DNA from 2 places in the Pseudoalteromonas maris genome. Region 2 is predicted to be linked to the other one. Evidence: riboswitches for the same ligand, from Rfam matches in the RefSeq annotation. Region 2 holds a riboswitch; the other holds the start of a gene.

Region 1 (5,282 bases), on a different contig from region 2:
GCTTTACCGTCAACCATAGTCGCATCTTGTACCAGCTCAGCATTAGCAGAGAATGCACTGGCCACAAGAACTGGAAGAATAGCTTTATTAAACATGAGTGAGCTCCTTATTCGTCTGACGCTGGGCATGAATGCTGTTGAATGTTGCCGTTCACCGTGCCGTAGTTGATATATCCCGCGTAAGGACCATCGTTTATATAAAACGCGGTAATTGCGCCATGAAAGTTCCCTTTTCCTTCACCTGTATCAAAAAAACAAACAAAACCTGTCCCATCACCTTGAGCGCTGGGATTCTTGGACGAATAAGAAAATTGCGCTTCGTATTGGTTCTCGCAATTACACAAAGGCTCATTATTTAAAAAGCCATCAATATCTATGGTGCAGTAACCGAAGTTATCAACTTGTGCATTGAGACTCACACCACCAATATTTTCGAAATCAATAGCTGAATGGTCGATATAATTAACTCGCCCCTTCACATCTTCGCCATCACAATTTTCGACATTAAATGTAAATACAGCATTTTTGTCACCACCGGCAGAAGCCATGGTGCCACCACCTGTATATTTATGTTCACCAACTAACGTACATCCTGTTGACAATGCGCTGGCTAAAACAATAGCCGAGAGCATTTTGAGATTTGAATGGACCATTACGTCCTCCCTATTCTTAATTCAACTTACTTGCTGTAATGTTTGCCACACTCTCAAGCTCACTTCAGAGTCATGGCTTCTCTTGTCAAACAGTTGTAAGGGCCACACTGCAACACTTCATGACACATCATCCTTACTGGCTGCATAATTTGAGTGTAAGCCTTTATTTTATATTAATATATTGAACAAATTACCTATTACGGGTACTTTGTTGATGTACATCATTTGCATTACCCTATACAAACTTTCGCCGAGTGGACTAAATTACTTCAGGGGTGCGCTTTAGTTTCATCGCGGCTTCTGTGCGATTTTCAACACCCAATTGTTTAAAGATTCGACTGGCATGAACGCGAACGGTTTTTTCTGATATGCCCAACTCGCGAGCTATGGCTTTATTACGCAAACCCTTCGCGATGAGCAGTAGTACTTTTTGCTGACTTGGAGTCAGGGACTGAAGAGTATCATCAGCTGATGTTTTATTACTTTGATTTGCTCGTTTAGCGTTGTCTTTTCCAAGGTAGCGCGCTACAACATTAGTAATGACATCGGCCACTTCCGTTTTCGAAATAAACTCCTGAGCACCAGCATTTAAACATTTCGTACAACTCTCAAAATCGTCATGGCCACTTATCACCACAACGGGTATATCGGGGTAATTTGTACAGATATACTCCAAACCCTGAACGCCTTCACTTCCTGGCATAGACAAATCAAGGATCAGCAGTGCTAATTGCGACTTATGCTGCTCTATGAGGCGAAATAATTGGTGGTAACAGTGGGCTGACTCAATCTCTAAATTCTGCCAGGTGCGCATTAACGTCTGCTCTATGGCAAACACAATAAGCGGATGATCATCCGCAACAGCTATTCGTATATTGCTCATCGTTGAGTACCTCATTTAACGTCTATCCATGTTCGCCATTTCATCGCTGCTGCGCAGTATCAACATCATTGAAATGGTGAGCGTGTATTGAGCCGCTGACTGCGCAACACATGCAAGACACTCAATTAATGCGGTATTTGAATTATTATGAAATGTTGAGAGTCCTGTAGTGAACGGTGAAAGTTCACTGCTCGTTATTTAAACATATACCGTACCCTTAAAGGTTACAAGAAACAAAAGCGGTTGCAACGAACTTATTACCAATAACCCTCAATGACTGCTGCAAAAACAAACAGCAAAAGTCAACACACCCTAGCACTATGTTCCTATTTTAAATAATTCATGTTGGAATTTTTAATGACCCTTGCTAGGCTTGAGTAACGTTTTAGCAACACGCTAATTTGGCAAACTATCCGAAAGGGTAGGACGCAAAGTCACCGGTCTAAGGGGGAACACTCTATGACAGCGGGATTGCTAGCACTCAGCTTGGATTAATGTCGCTGGGTCTACCTTTGCGTTCCAAATGACTATGGATCTGTATTTGGAGCATCACACATGAAACCTAATAAACCATTGGCACTGTGCACTTTGGCGATGGCAACCAGCTTTGCATTAAGCACAAGCGCTGCGGCAAACTCTGCCAGCAACCAAGCAAACATTCCCTACCAAGCTGTGGAAAATTTGCCACACAGCCGCCTGAAAACAAGTTTGTCGAAGCTACCTGCCCCCGTTCAGCAGAAGGTATTAAACAAGCTCAGCTCCCTTGGTATCCCAGTTGTTGATACTGACTTTATCGAAGCTGATGACAACGGCGAAATCTATTATGTTGAGATGGGTTTGAGCGTAGCACCCTCTGCAACAGTGCAAGCTAGCACCCAAACCTTACCTGAAATTGATGTGTTCAATTTGCACAGCAAACCCGCGGCTGCAAACACCGTCTACCTAGATTTTGACGGCGGTGAGGTGAGTGGCCGTGCCTGGGGCGGCGGCACCAGCTATGCCACCCTTCCCTATGACTTAGATGGCGACCCTGCATCTTTTAATGATTCAGAGCGTGCTCGTATCCACGAGATTTGGACGCGTATGGCGGATGATTTTGCCGCGTTTGATATAAATGTGACGACACAAGCACCAGCGACTTTTGGCCCTAACACGGGTTGGGTATTATTTACCAAAGACACTGATGCCAATGGCATAGCGATGCCTTCGCAAGGGGCTGGAGGCGTTGCTTATGTGAATGTCTGGGGACGTAGCGATTATACCAAATATCAACCTGCGTTTGCCTATTACAACCGCCTTGCATCCGGTGCTGCGAACACCATGGCTGAAGCTGGCTCTCACGAGCTAGGCCATAACCTTGGTTTGAGTCATGATGGCACATCAACAACCTCCTATTTCAGTGGCTTAGGTGAAAACCTAGATGTGAATAGTTGGGCGCCAATAATGGGCAACTCTTATAGAAAAAATATTACCCAATGGAGTATTGGTGAATACCCCGATGCCAACCAGTTTCAAGATGATATCGCTATTATCACCTCTAAACTTGGTGCATCTAGCGACACCGAAGGCACACAAACGTCCCCCAATACACTCACTATGGATGAATTTGGCCAATTCAGTGCGACCAACCGCGAAGCCGATCCAAGCAACGCACAAATGGCAAACAAAGGCACCATACAACAAGGTGACAGCGACTGGTTCCAATTCAGTGCGGGCACAGGGGCAGCGCAATTCAACGCCAACCCGGCATGGGATGCTTTTACGCGTGAGTCTCGCCGCGGCGCCAACTTAGACATTGGCTTGCGTCTTTATAACGCACAGGGCGATGTGATTGCCGCAACAGATGGACAAAGTGACTCCAACGCGTCATTGTCATTGGACTTGGCTGAGGGGGTTTATACACTTGAAGTCTACGGCGCATCAGGCCCGTACGTGAGCAACTATGCAAGCCAAGGGCACTATTATCTATCAGGGTATGTGCCACCCACAGCACCCGATACAACAGCACCGGATCCAAACCCGATGACATTTGCAATCGCTCCAAATGCAATTAGTCATGACCAAATCACGATGCAAGCCACAACTGCAATTGACGATAATGGCGCTGTGGTGAGCTACTTGTTCTCTTGCACTCAAGGCACAACAAATTGCACTGACAGCGCTTGGCAAAACAGTACTCAGTTTAGCGCTTCGAACTTATCAGCTCAGACGCAATATTGTTTCACAGTGCAAGCGAAGGATTTAGCAAACAACATGACCTTACCTTCAGCCTCGTTATGTGCAACGACACCTGCTGAACCACTGCCTCCTGCGACGCCTTCATCTTTAGTTGCAACAGATGGACAAAATGGCAGCGCATCGTTGCACTGGGGTGACAACAGTGACAATGAAACGGGCTTTGAGATCCAGCGTGAAAAGCAGCATAAAAACGGGCAATGGCGTGCAACCACGTTTATTACTGAAACTGGTGAAAATACAACAAGCTATGTAGACAGTAGTGATACTGGAGTATTTCGTTATCGCGTTCGCGCCATTAATACGGTGGGCGCATCACCTTGGAGTAACTGGGCGCAGGTTACAGTAACCAGCGACAGCTCTGGCGGTGGTGACGGCGAGAAACCGTGTAGAGGTAATAAGTGCACTAACTGATTACCTATGGTGAACCTTAACATTCACCATAGCATTACCACATTGTTGGCCCCCTGATGTTATAAGACCAAAGCAGCCAATTGGCTGCTTTTTTCATGGTATAGCACCCTAGTGACTGCTGCAAAAATAAACAGCAAAGATCAACACGCCCTAACAAGCTTGGCCAACACTGAGGTTTTCAAACCACTCTAAGAACTCATCGACCATTTCACCCTTAAAAATACGACCGTGTTGCGGCGCCAACATATCGATTTCCAGTTCGCGTACACGCGCTACCCAGTTGTTCTTTGCTGTATTAGAGGGCATCCATCGACGGTGAAAAAGTTCCATATGCTTCACATGCTGGCCAAAGTCTTCCACAAACATAGGCACATCCCCTTTTTCTAGAGCCGCACCAATATCTCCACTCATCAAAATGCGCGCATTGGCATCGTAGACGTTAAAGTTACCGGAAGAATGGAGGTAATGCGCCGGGATAAAACGCAGACTTATGGGGCCCAAATCAATACTTCCGCCCTCATCTTTAATTGACTCATAACGAATATTGTCCATGCCAAAGTGACGGATAAACCCTTCCCACAACCACGGAGCATAGAGCTTGGCATTGGGAATGGTTTTATCCCACAAGCCCAATGACGAGATAATGTCAGGGTCTTGGTGAGATGCAAATAATGTGGTCAATTGCTCAAGCTTTATATGCTGCAGCACACTGGCGAGCATAGGCGAAAATAATTCGATACCGCCGGGGTCCAACAGCATCGCTTGAGACGTTGTTTTTATCAAATATTGGTTAGTATCAATGATGCGCTCAGCTTTGGAGTCATCTCGTCCGAACACGACCCACTCGTGCTCCTTGCCTGAAAAAATGGTTGTAGATTTCAAATGGCATTCCTTTGAATTTTACTTATTTCTTTTAAATTACTGACCGTAGCTTGTTTAATCTTCAACGCAGCACCAACGATATAATCCGACACAGACTCTAATGAATGGCAAAACTCATTCGCTTGAGAAGCCTCGACTCTGGAACGAACCGCGATGTATTCTGCGCTGCGCATTTGCTTTTCTATCTCTTCAAAATAACTCTGAAGCGCAAATAGG
Region 2 (5,282 bases):
TGGTTAATAGCGGTGGTTGGCACAACGGAGTTGAGTACTATGGTTGTGTATTCGGACAAGCCCTAGGCTATGTGGGTTCAGGTACTGATACCTATGAATGTGCATTTAATATCGAATGGGAACCTGGCCTAGAAAATACAGAAGCTATTGGTGTATTTGAGACTATTCAAGCTACACTTAAAGACTCACAAGGCAATAGCGACACCATTAATGTTGGCATTCAGTTAGCTACAAACGAAGGCCAATAGAAAAGAGTTCGTACGGCGTATAAAAACGCTAAAACCAAGCAAGGAGCCGAGAGAATATCCCGGCTCCTTTTATTTTACCCCCAAGCTAGGTAAAACAATTACTTTCCTCCACGTCCTTTTTTAGTACCGCCTGTGCTTCCTGAGTCGTCAGTACTTCCGCTGTCAGTTGATGACAGAGAAATAGTTACCGTAGTTGTTGATTCAAATTCGCCATCGCTAATGGTGTAAGAAAAACTGTCACTACTTTTAAAGCTTTTTGCTGGCGTATATTCAATCTGACCATCAGCAGTAATAGACACAGTACCTTTGGCGCCTTGAGTTACGCTGGTGATAGTTAACACATCACCGTCTTCATCTACGTCGTTAACAAGTACATTGAATACTGTTGCAGCTTTGGCACTAATGGCAATAGAGTCACTCATAGCGATTGGTGCATGGTTCACTTGCTCTTGGATGTTGTATGACAGTGATGCATCTGTACGGATATTCGCGTTGTTTACATCTTTAGCAGTTAACAACAAGCTGTAACTACCCGCATTAGCATCTATGACTGAAGCCACAGTAACAGTGGTATTGGCTGTTTGACCGTTTGCCAAGGTGATGTTAGCAGTGCTGGCATACCAACCTTGAGGCGTCATCACAGTCAGTGAGTATGTTGCGTCATCACAGTTAAGATTTTGATTTGTAACGCTTACAGTATAAATCTGTTCCTCTCCGGCGTTCACAAAACCTTCAATACTTTGCACGTTAACAGCAGGTGCACCAAGTTCACACACTGGCGCAGGCTCTGCGATAGTGTACGTTGCACTGGCAGCACTTTGATAAAGCGCATCAGTTGCATTGTGAGCTTGGATGCTAAAATCATACACACCCGCATTCGTGTTGGTTGATGAAGTTACAGCAACACTCACTGACTGAGACTCGCCAGATAGCAGTGAAATTGTTTGCGTGTCGGCATTAAAGCCAACAGGCAGATTAGCTAATACGTCAAATGATGTTTGTTCACACACATCACTATTGTTGTTGGTAAGTACACCTTCATACACAACAGTTACACCTGCATCTACAACTCCACTGTTATTATTAACTAGCACCCAACTAGGAGCAGCCAACTCACATAGCGGCTGTGGCGCTTCAACCACATAAGAAAATACAGATTGAGCACTGTGTTGATTATCGTTATTGTTCACTACACTTACAGTAAGGTCATAAAAACCGTCAGTAGCTTGCACGTCAGAGATAACTGACAAACTCACTGTCGCACTTTGACCTGGTGCAAGGTTCACAAATTCAGAAGCAGCACTCCAGTTTGCTGGCACTGCTGTTGAGACCAAAAAGCTTGCTGCTTCGCACTCTAAGCTATCATTATTTGTTACAGTGGCATTCACGTTTACCTGTGTACCTGGTGCTACCCATGCGCTGGTAGTCGGTGCAATGCTCAAAGTAGGAGCAGAAGCAACACAGCTAGGTGCAGAGAAACTCACTGACACATTTGCGGCGTTTTCATCAGCCCATTGTGTGGTCACACTGATTCCCGCGGTGGCATCAACAAACGTTTGCCCTACCTCTAGCGCTGCATCATCATTGTCAAATAGCGAGCTGTAAGGAGTTAAATCCATCAAGATGCTACTATCAATATGCTCAGCCGCTGTGTTGTAGTGCATTAACACACCGTTGGTGACGGCTTTGCCTGCTAAGAAGCTGTCAAAGCCTTGAGCCTGACGATATTCAAGGTAGTACCAAAGAGGTTCTGATGTTGTGGCGTCTGTACCACGACGTACTTTTAAGCCTTTTGCTTGGCCTGCTTTCGCTGTGGCATACGACTCCAGTGTATATTGACCGTCGGCATCGATAGCAATAATGTCGCCTGATTGAGCACTGAGCCAACCCAAGCGCTCTTTATTCAAGACATTGAAATGGCCTTCTGATTTACCCATTACATCTAAGCTGTCGCCATAGTTTGATACCAAGCATTGTTCATCGTAGATGTCGAAGCCACAGTTAAGGCGTTTAGCATGTCTTAAACCTAAGTTATGACCCAACTCATGGCCGATAATTTTTAGATTAAGCTCACCATTGATCCATGACGTAGAAGGCGTGCCGCCAATCGTTCCTTGGCCTAACCAGCTACATGCACTATTTTTTGGCAACATGTATACGCGACGTTGGTACTGATTTAAATCAACACCATTATCAACCGCTGCTTGCACTGCATACTGTTCAATAATTGAAAAATCACATGTCGTATTCAAAGCTAAGGTGAAATAACCAAATACATCACCTGTAAGCCAAGTTTGTCCGTACGACGCTTCTTGGTAATAATCGTTAACACGGCCAAATACCATGTCATGTACTTCTTGAGTAGTCCAAGGCTGCAGTGAAGGGTTATCTTGGAAATTGAGTGCTAGTACCACCACTTTTTGCTCACCTGTGGTACCGCTCAACACTGATGCACTGCTTGAGCTGCTTGTTGCTGAGCTCTCACCAACTGCGAGCACTTCTAGCGCATTGCTATCTTGCTCAAGCAGTAATCGAGAGGTGTGGCCTTGAGTGAATTGCCAACCTGAAGCACGCAGTGTCTGGCCAGAGCGCAACTGCTGGGCACGAGCTGACTCAGGTAGAAACAATTCTGTATGCTGTGATGCAGACTTTAAAAAATAGCGTAAGCGGTCGTTTTCTGACTCATAGGCGTCTTGATATACAAGTTCTAGAGTCCCTGTGATAGATGCTTTTTTTGCCATTGCATCGCCAGAAACAGCGCGTAGTTGATTACGCTTTGCTTGTGGCAAAATAGTGCGCAACACAGCGCTAGGATCGCGCTCAAGCAATTCAAACTGGTTAGCATATCGTTGCTGCGCCAATTTCACTAATTGCGCTTTAGCATCATGTTGTTCGTGTGCAGCATTGAGAGCCGCCGCCATAGATGCCAACTCGAGTGTTTGCAGTTTCACATTGTTGCTTTCAGACTCTGCCGCGTTCACTGGCGTTGCCTGTACTTGCATCGTGGTAAAAGCCAAACCAAGCGTAAGCGCGAAAAGAGCGCAAGCTTTACCAGCTGATGAAGTGGTGTTCGTAGACGTTTCAGTGCGAAGAATAGATCTCACAACTAGAACCTCTCAAAGTTTTCAATAACTTCGAAAGCTCCCAGTTATACTGAGCTCTAAAACGCATTCCTTCGGTAACCCAGCCACCCTCTTTTAAAGTAGGGCCTGTGGCTTTGCGTCCATCAATTACTTGATGTTTGCCGTTTTCGAGAGTGCTTTCGAATGTGGGTAGCGGCACAACTATGCTGTGACGCTCATTGGAGTGTAGCAATATGTACAAAAAAACATCAAGTATAAAATTGGTGTTTTTTTGTACAAATCTTTAAGTCTCAGAAAAAACAAAGATTAAAAAACAAATTATTTTTTCCATGCTCCGCCAAATCTGTCGAAGCCGACAAAGGATGGAGGTTTAAATGAGTTCGATGTTCTATGAAATGAACGTTTTCATAAAAGACTATCGATAAAAGTGATAGTGATCACCTTTGTCACATCCGCTCATTGTCAACCTTATGGCCATCTTAACTCCAATGACGGATGCTGTGCCCGATTGATACACTTAATCACTAATGTTTGCGACTGAGGATATCAACAATTTCACGTGTGTTGTTAATCACACGAATGATGGTGTCATCAACCTGAATACCGATAATTCCGTCATCTGAGATTGGCTGAATAATACGGCCTCGGTCATAAATATCGCGACTTAAAATATCACCACGGCGCAGTTTCTTTTGCCAGCCTGGAGGAAGTTCACCGCCATTTGCGACTTTCTTCTGAAGGCCCGGCGGAAGCGATTTATGTTTTTCTTTGTGGTCTTTTGCCTGAGCTAGGCCTGACACCAAGCTAAGTGCCAAAATGGTAAGTGGGATATAACGCGTCATGTTGTTTACCTTCGAATAATAATTAATTTCAGCCTAACAGGAAAAACTGAACAAGTAATGAAATTGTGTGCTTTGTACCTAAACAGCTGTGATTTTGTGCCACTAATCAATCACTCACAACAGTGATCTTAGGGTCATTCGCTGCCCGTATGTGAAGTATGGCAAATAGTTAGTGGCACTAATGGCACACAGAAAACAAAACCTTCCATCGAAAATATGCCCCATTTGTGAGCGCCCTTTCACTTGGCGTAAAAAATGGCAGCGCAACTGGGATGAAGTAAAGTACTGCTCAAAAAGATGTGCTGGTGCACATCACAAACACCGCGGCACTTAGAAGCAACTGCGCACTAACGCACAGTGAGCGGTTTTATCCATTGCTATTGTCATCCCATCTGCCGCTAAAAACAGCCGCCCTGTGTATCGTTGCTGCGCCACATCCTGAATTTTATCCATACACACTTGTCCACCATAGCGAGCGCTAAAATGCGTCAACAATAAGTATGGCACCCGCTTTTTTTGAGCGTATTCACTGATTCGCTCTACGTCACTGTGGCCCGTGTGAAAGCCGACTTTACGCAAATCTGCCGCTAAAAACGTGGCTTCGTGAACGAGAAGATGCACTCCTTCGATGATGGAGTCGAGACATTTGGGCGCCTCATTATCGCCACAAATCACCATGACTCTGGGCTGCCATGCTAAAAACGTGTAGTCATCACTGCGTAAATCACGCCCCTCAAAAGTCACATTCTCACCGCGTTGCAAGCGGTTATAGTGGGGACCACTGCCTACACCATCAGCGCTGAGCTTTTCAATATTAAGTTTGCGCTGAATGCGCGTTTCAGTGAACTTAAACGCATAACTGGGCACGCGATGTTTTAGTGCGCATGTTTGGACTTTTAGCCAAGAAAATGCGTTGCTGCTATACGATTCAATGGGCATAAACGTGAGTTCAAATGGCAACGCTAGGTCAGTCATTTGCATTACACTGTCGATAAATTCCAACACCTCTTTAGGTGCTATCAAGAACAATGGCTCTGTGCGACCAGATAAGCCAGCGCTGGCAATCAAGCCCGGCAATCCATAACAATGGTCACCATGCTTATGAGTAA

The links. A riboswitch is a leader RNA that binds a small molecule or an ion and turns the genes downstream of it on or off. The one in region 2 is predicted to bind cyclic di-GMP.
Region 1: another riboswitch for cyclic di-GMP. It lies ahead of AAEU32_RS14775 (M12 family metallo-peptidase); the one in region 2 lies ahead of AAEU32_RS13735 (Ig-like domain-containing protein).

Annotation. Positions count from the first base shown of each region.
Region 1 is NZ_JBMMUF010000013.1:43,707-48,988, forward strand. Features, by position in the region: gene AAEU32_RS14760 (S8 family peptidase) at 1-95, opposite strand, end outside; gene AAEU32_RS14765 (hypothetical protein) at 107-652, opposite strand; gene AAEU32_RS14770 (response regulator) at 912-1,535, opposite strand; cyclic di-GMP riboswitch class I at 1,929-2,014, shown strand; gene AAEU32_RS14775 (M12 family metallo-peptidase) at 2,091-4,184, shown strand; gene AAEU32_RS14780 (oxygen-binding di-iron domain-containing protein) at 4,335-5,066, opposite strand; gene AAEU32_RS14785 (chemotaxis protein) at 5,063-5,282, opposite strand, start outside.
Region 2 is NZ_JBMMUF010000011.1:13,899-19,180, forward strand. Features, by position in the region: gene AAEU32_RS13730 (hypothetical protein) at 1-248, shown strand, start outside; gene AAEU32_RS13735 (Ig-like domain-containing protein) at 347-3,352, opposite strand; cyclic di-GMP riboswitch class I at 3,423-3,504, opposite strand; gene AAEU32_RS13740 (hypothetical protein) at 3,856-4,173, opposite strand; gene AAEU32_RS13745 (DUF2256 domain-containing protein) at 4,355-4,507, shown strand; gene AAEU32_RS13750 (MBL fold metallo-hydrolase) at 4,504-5,282, opposite strand, start outside.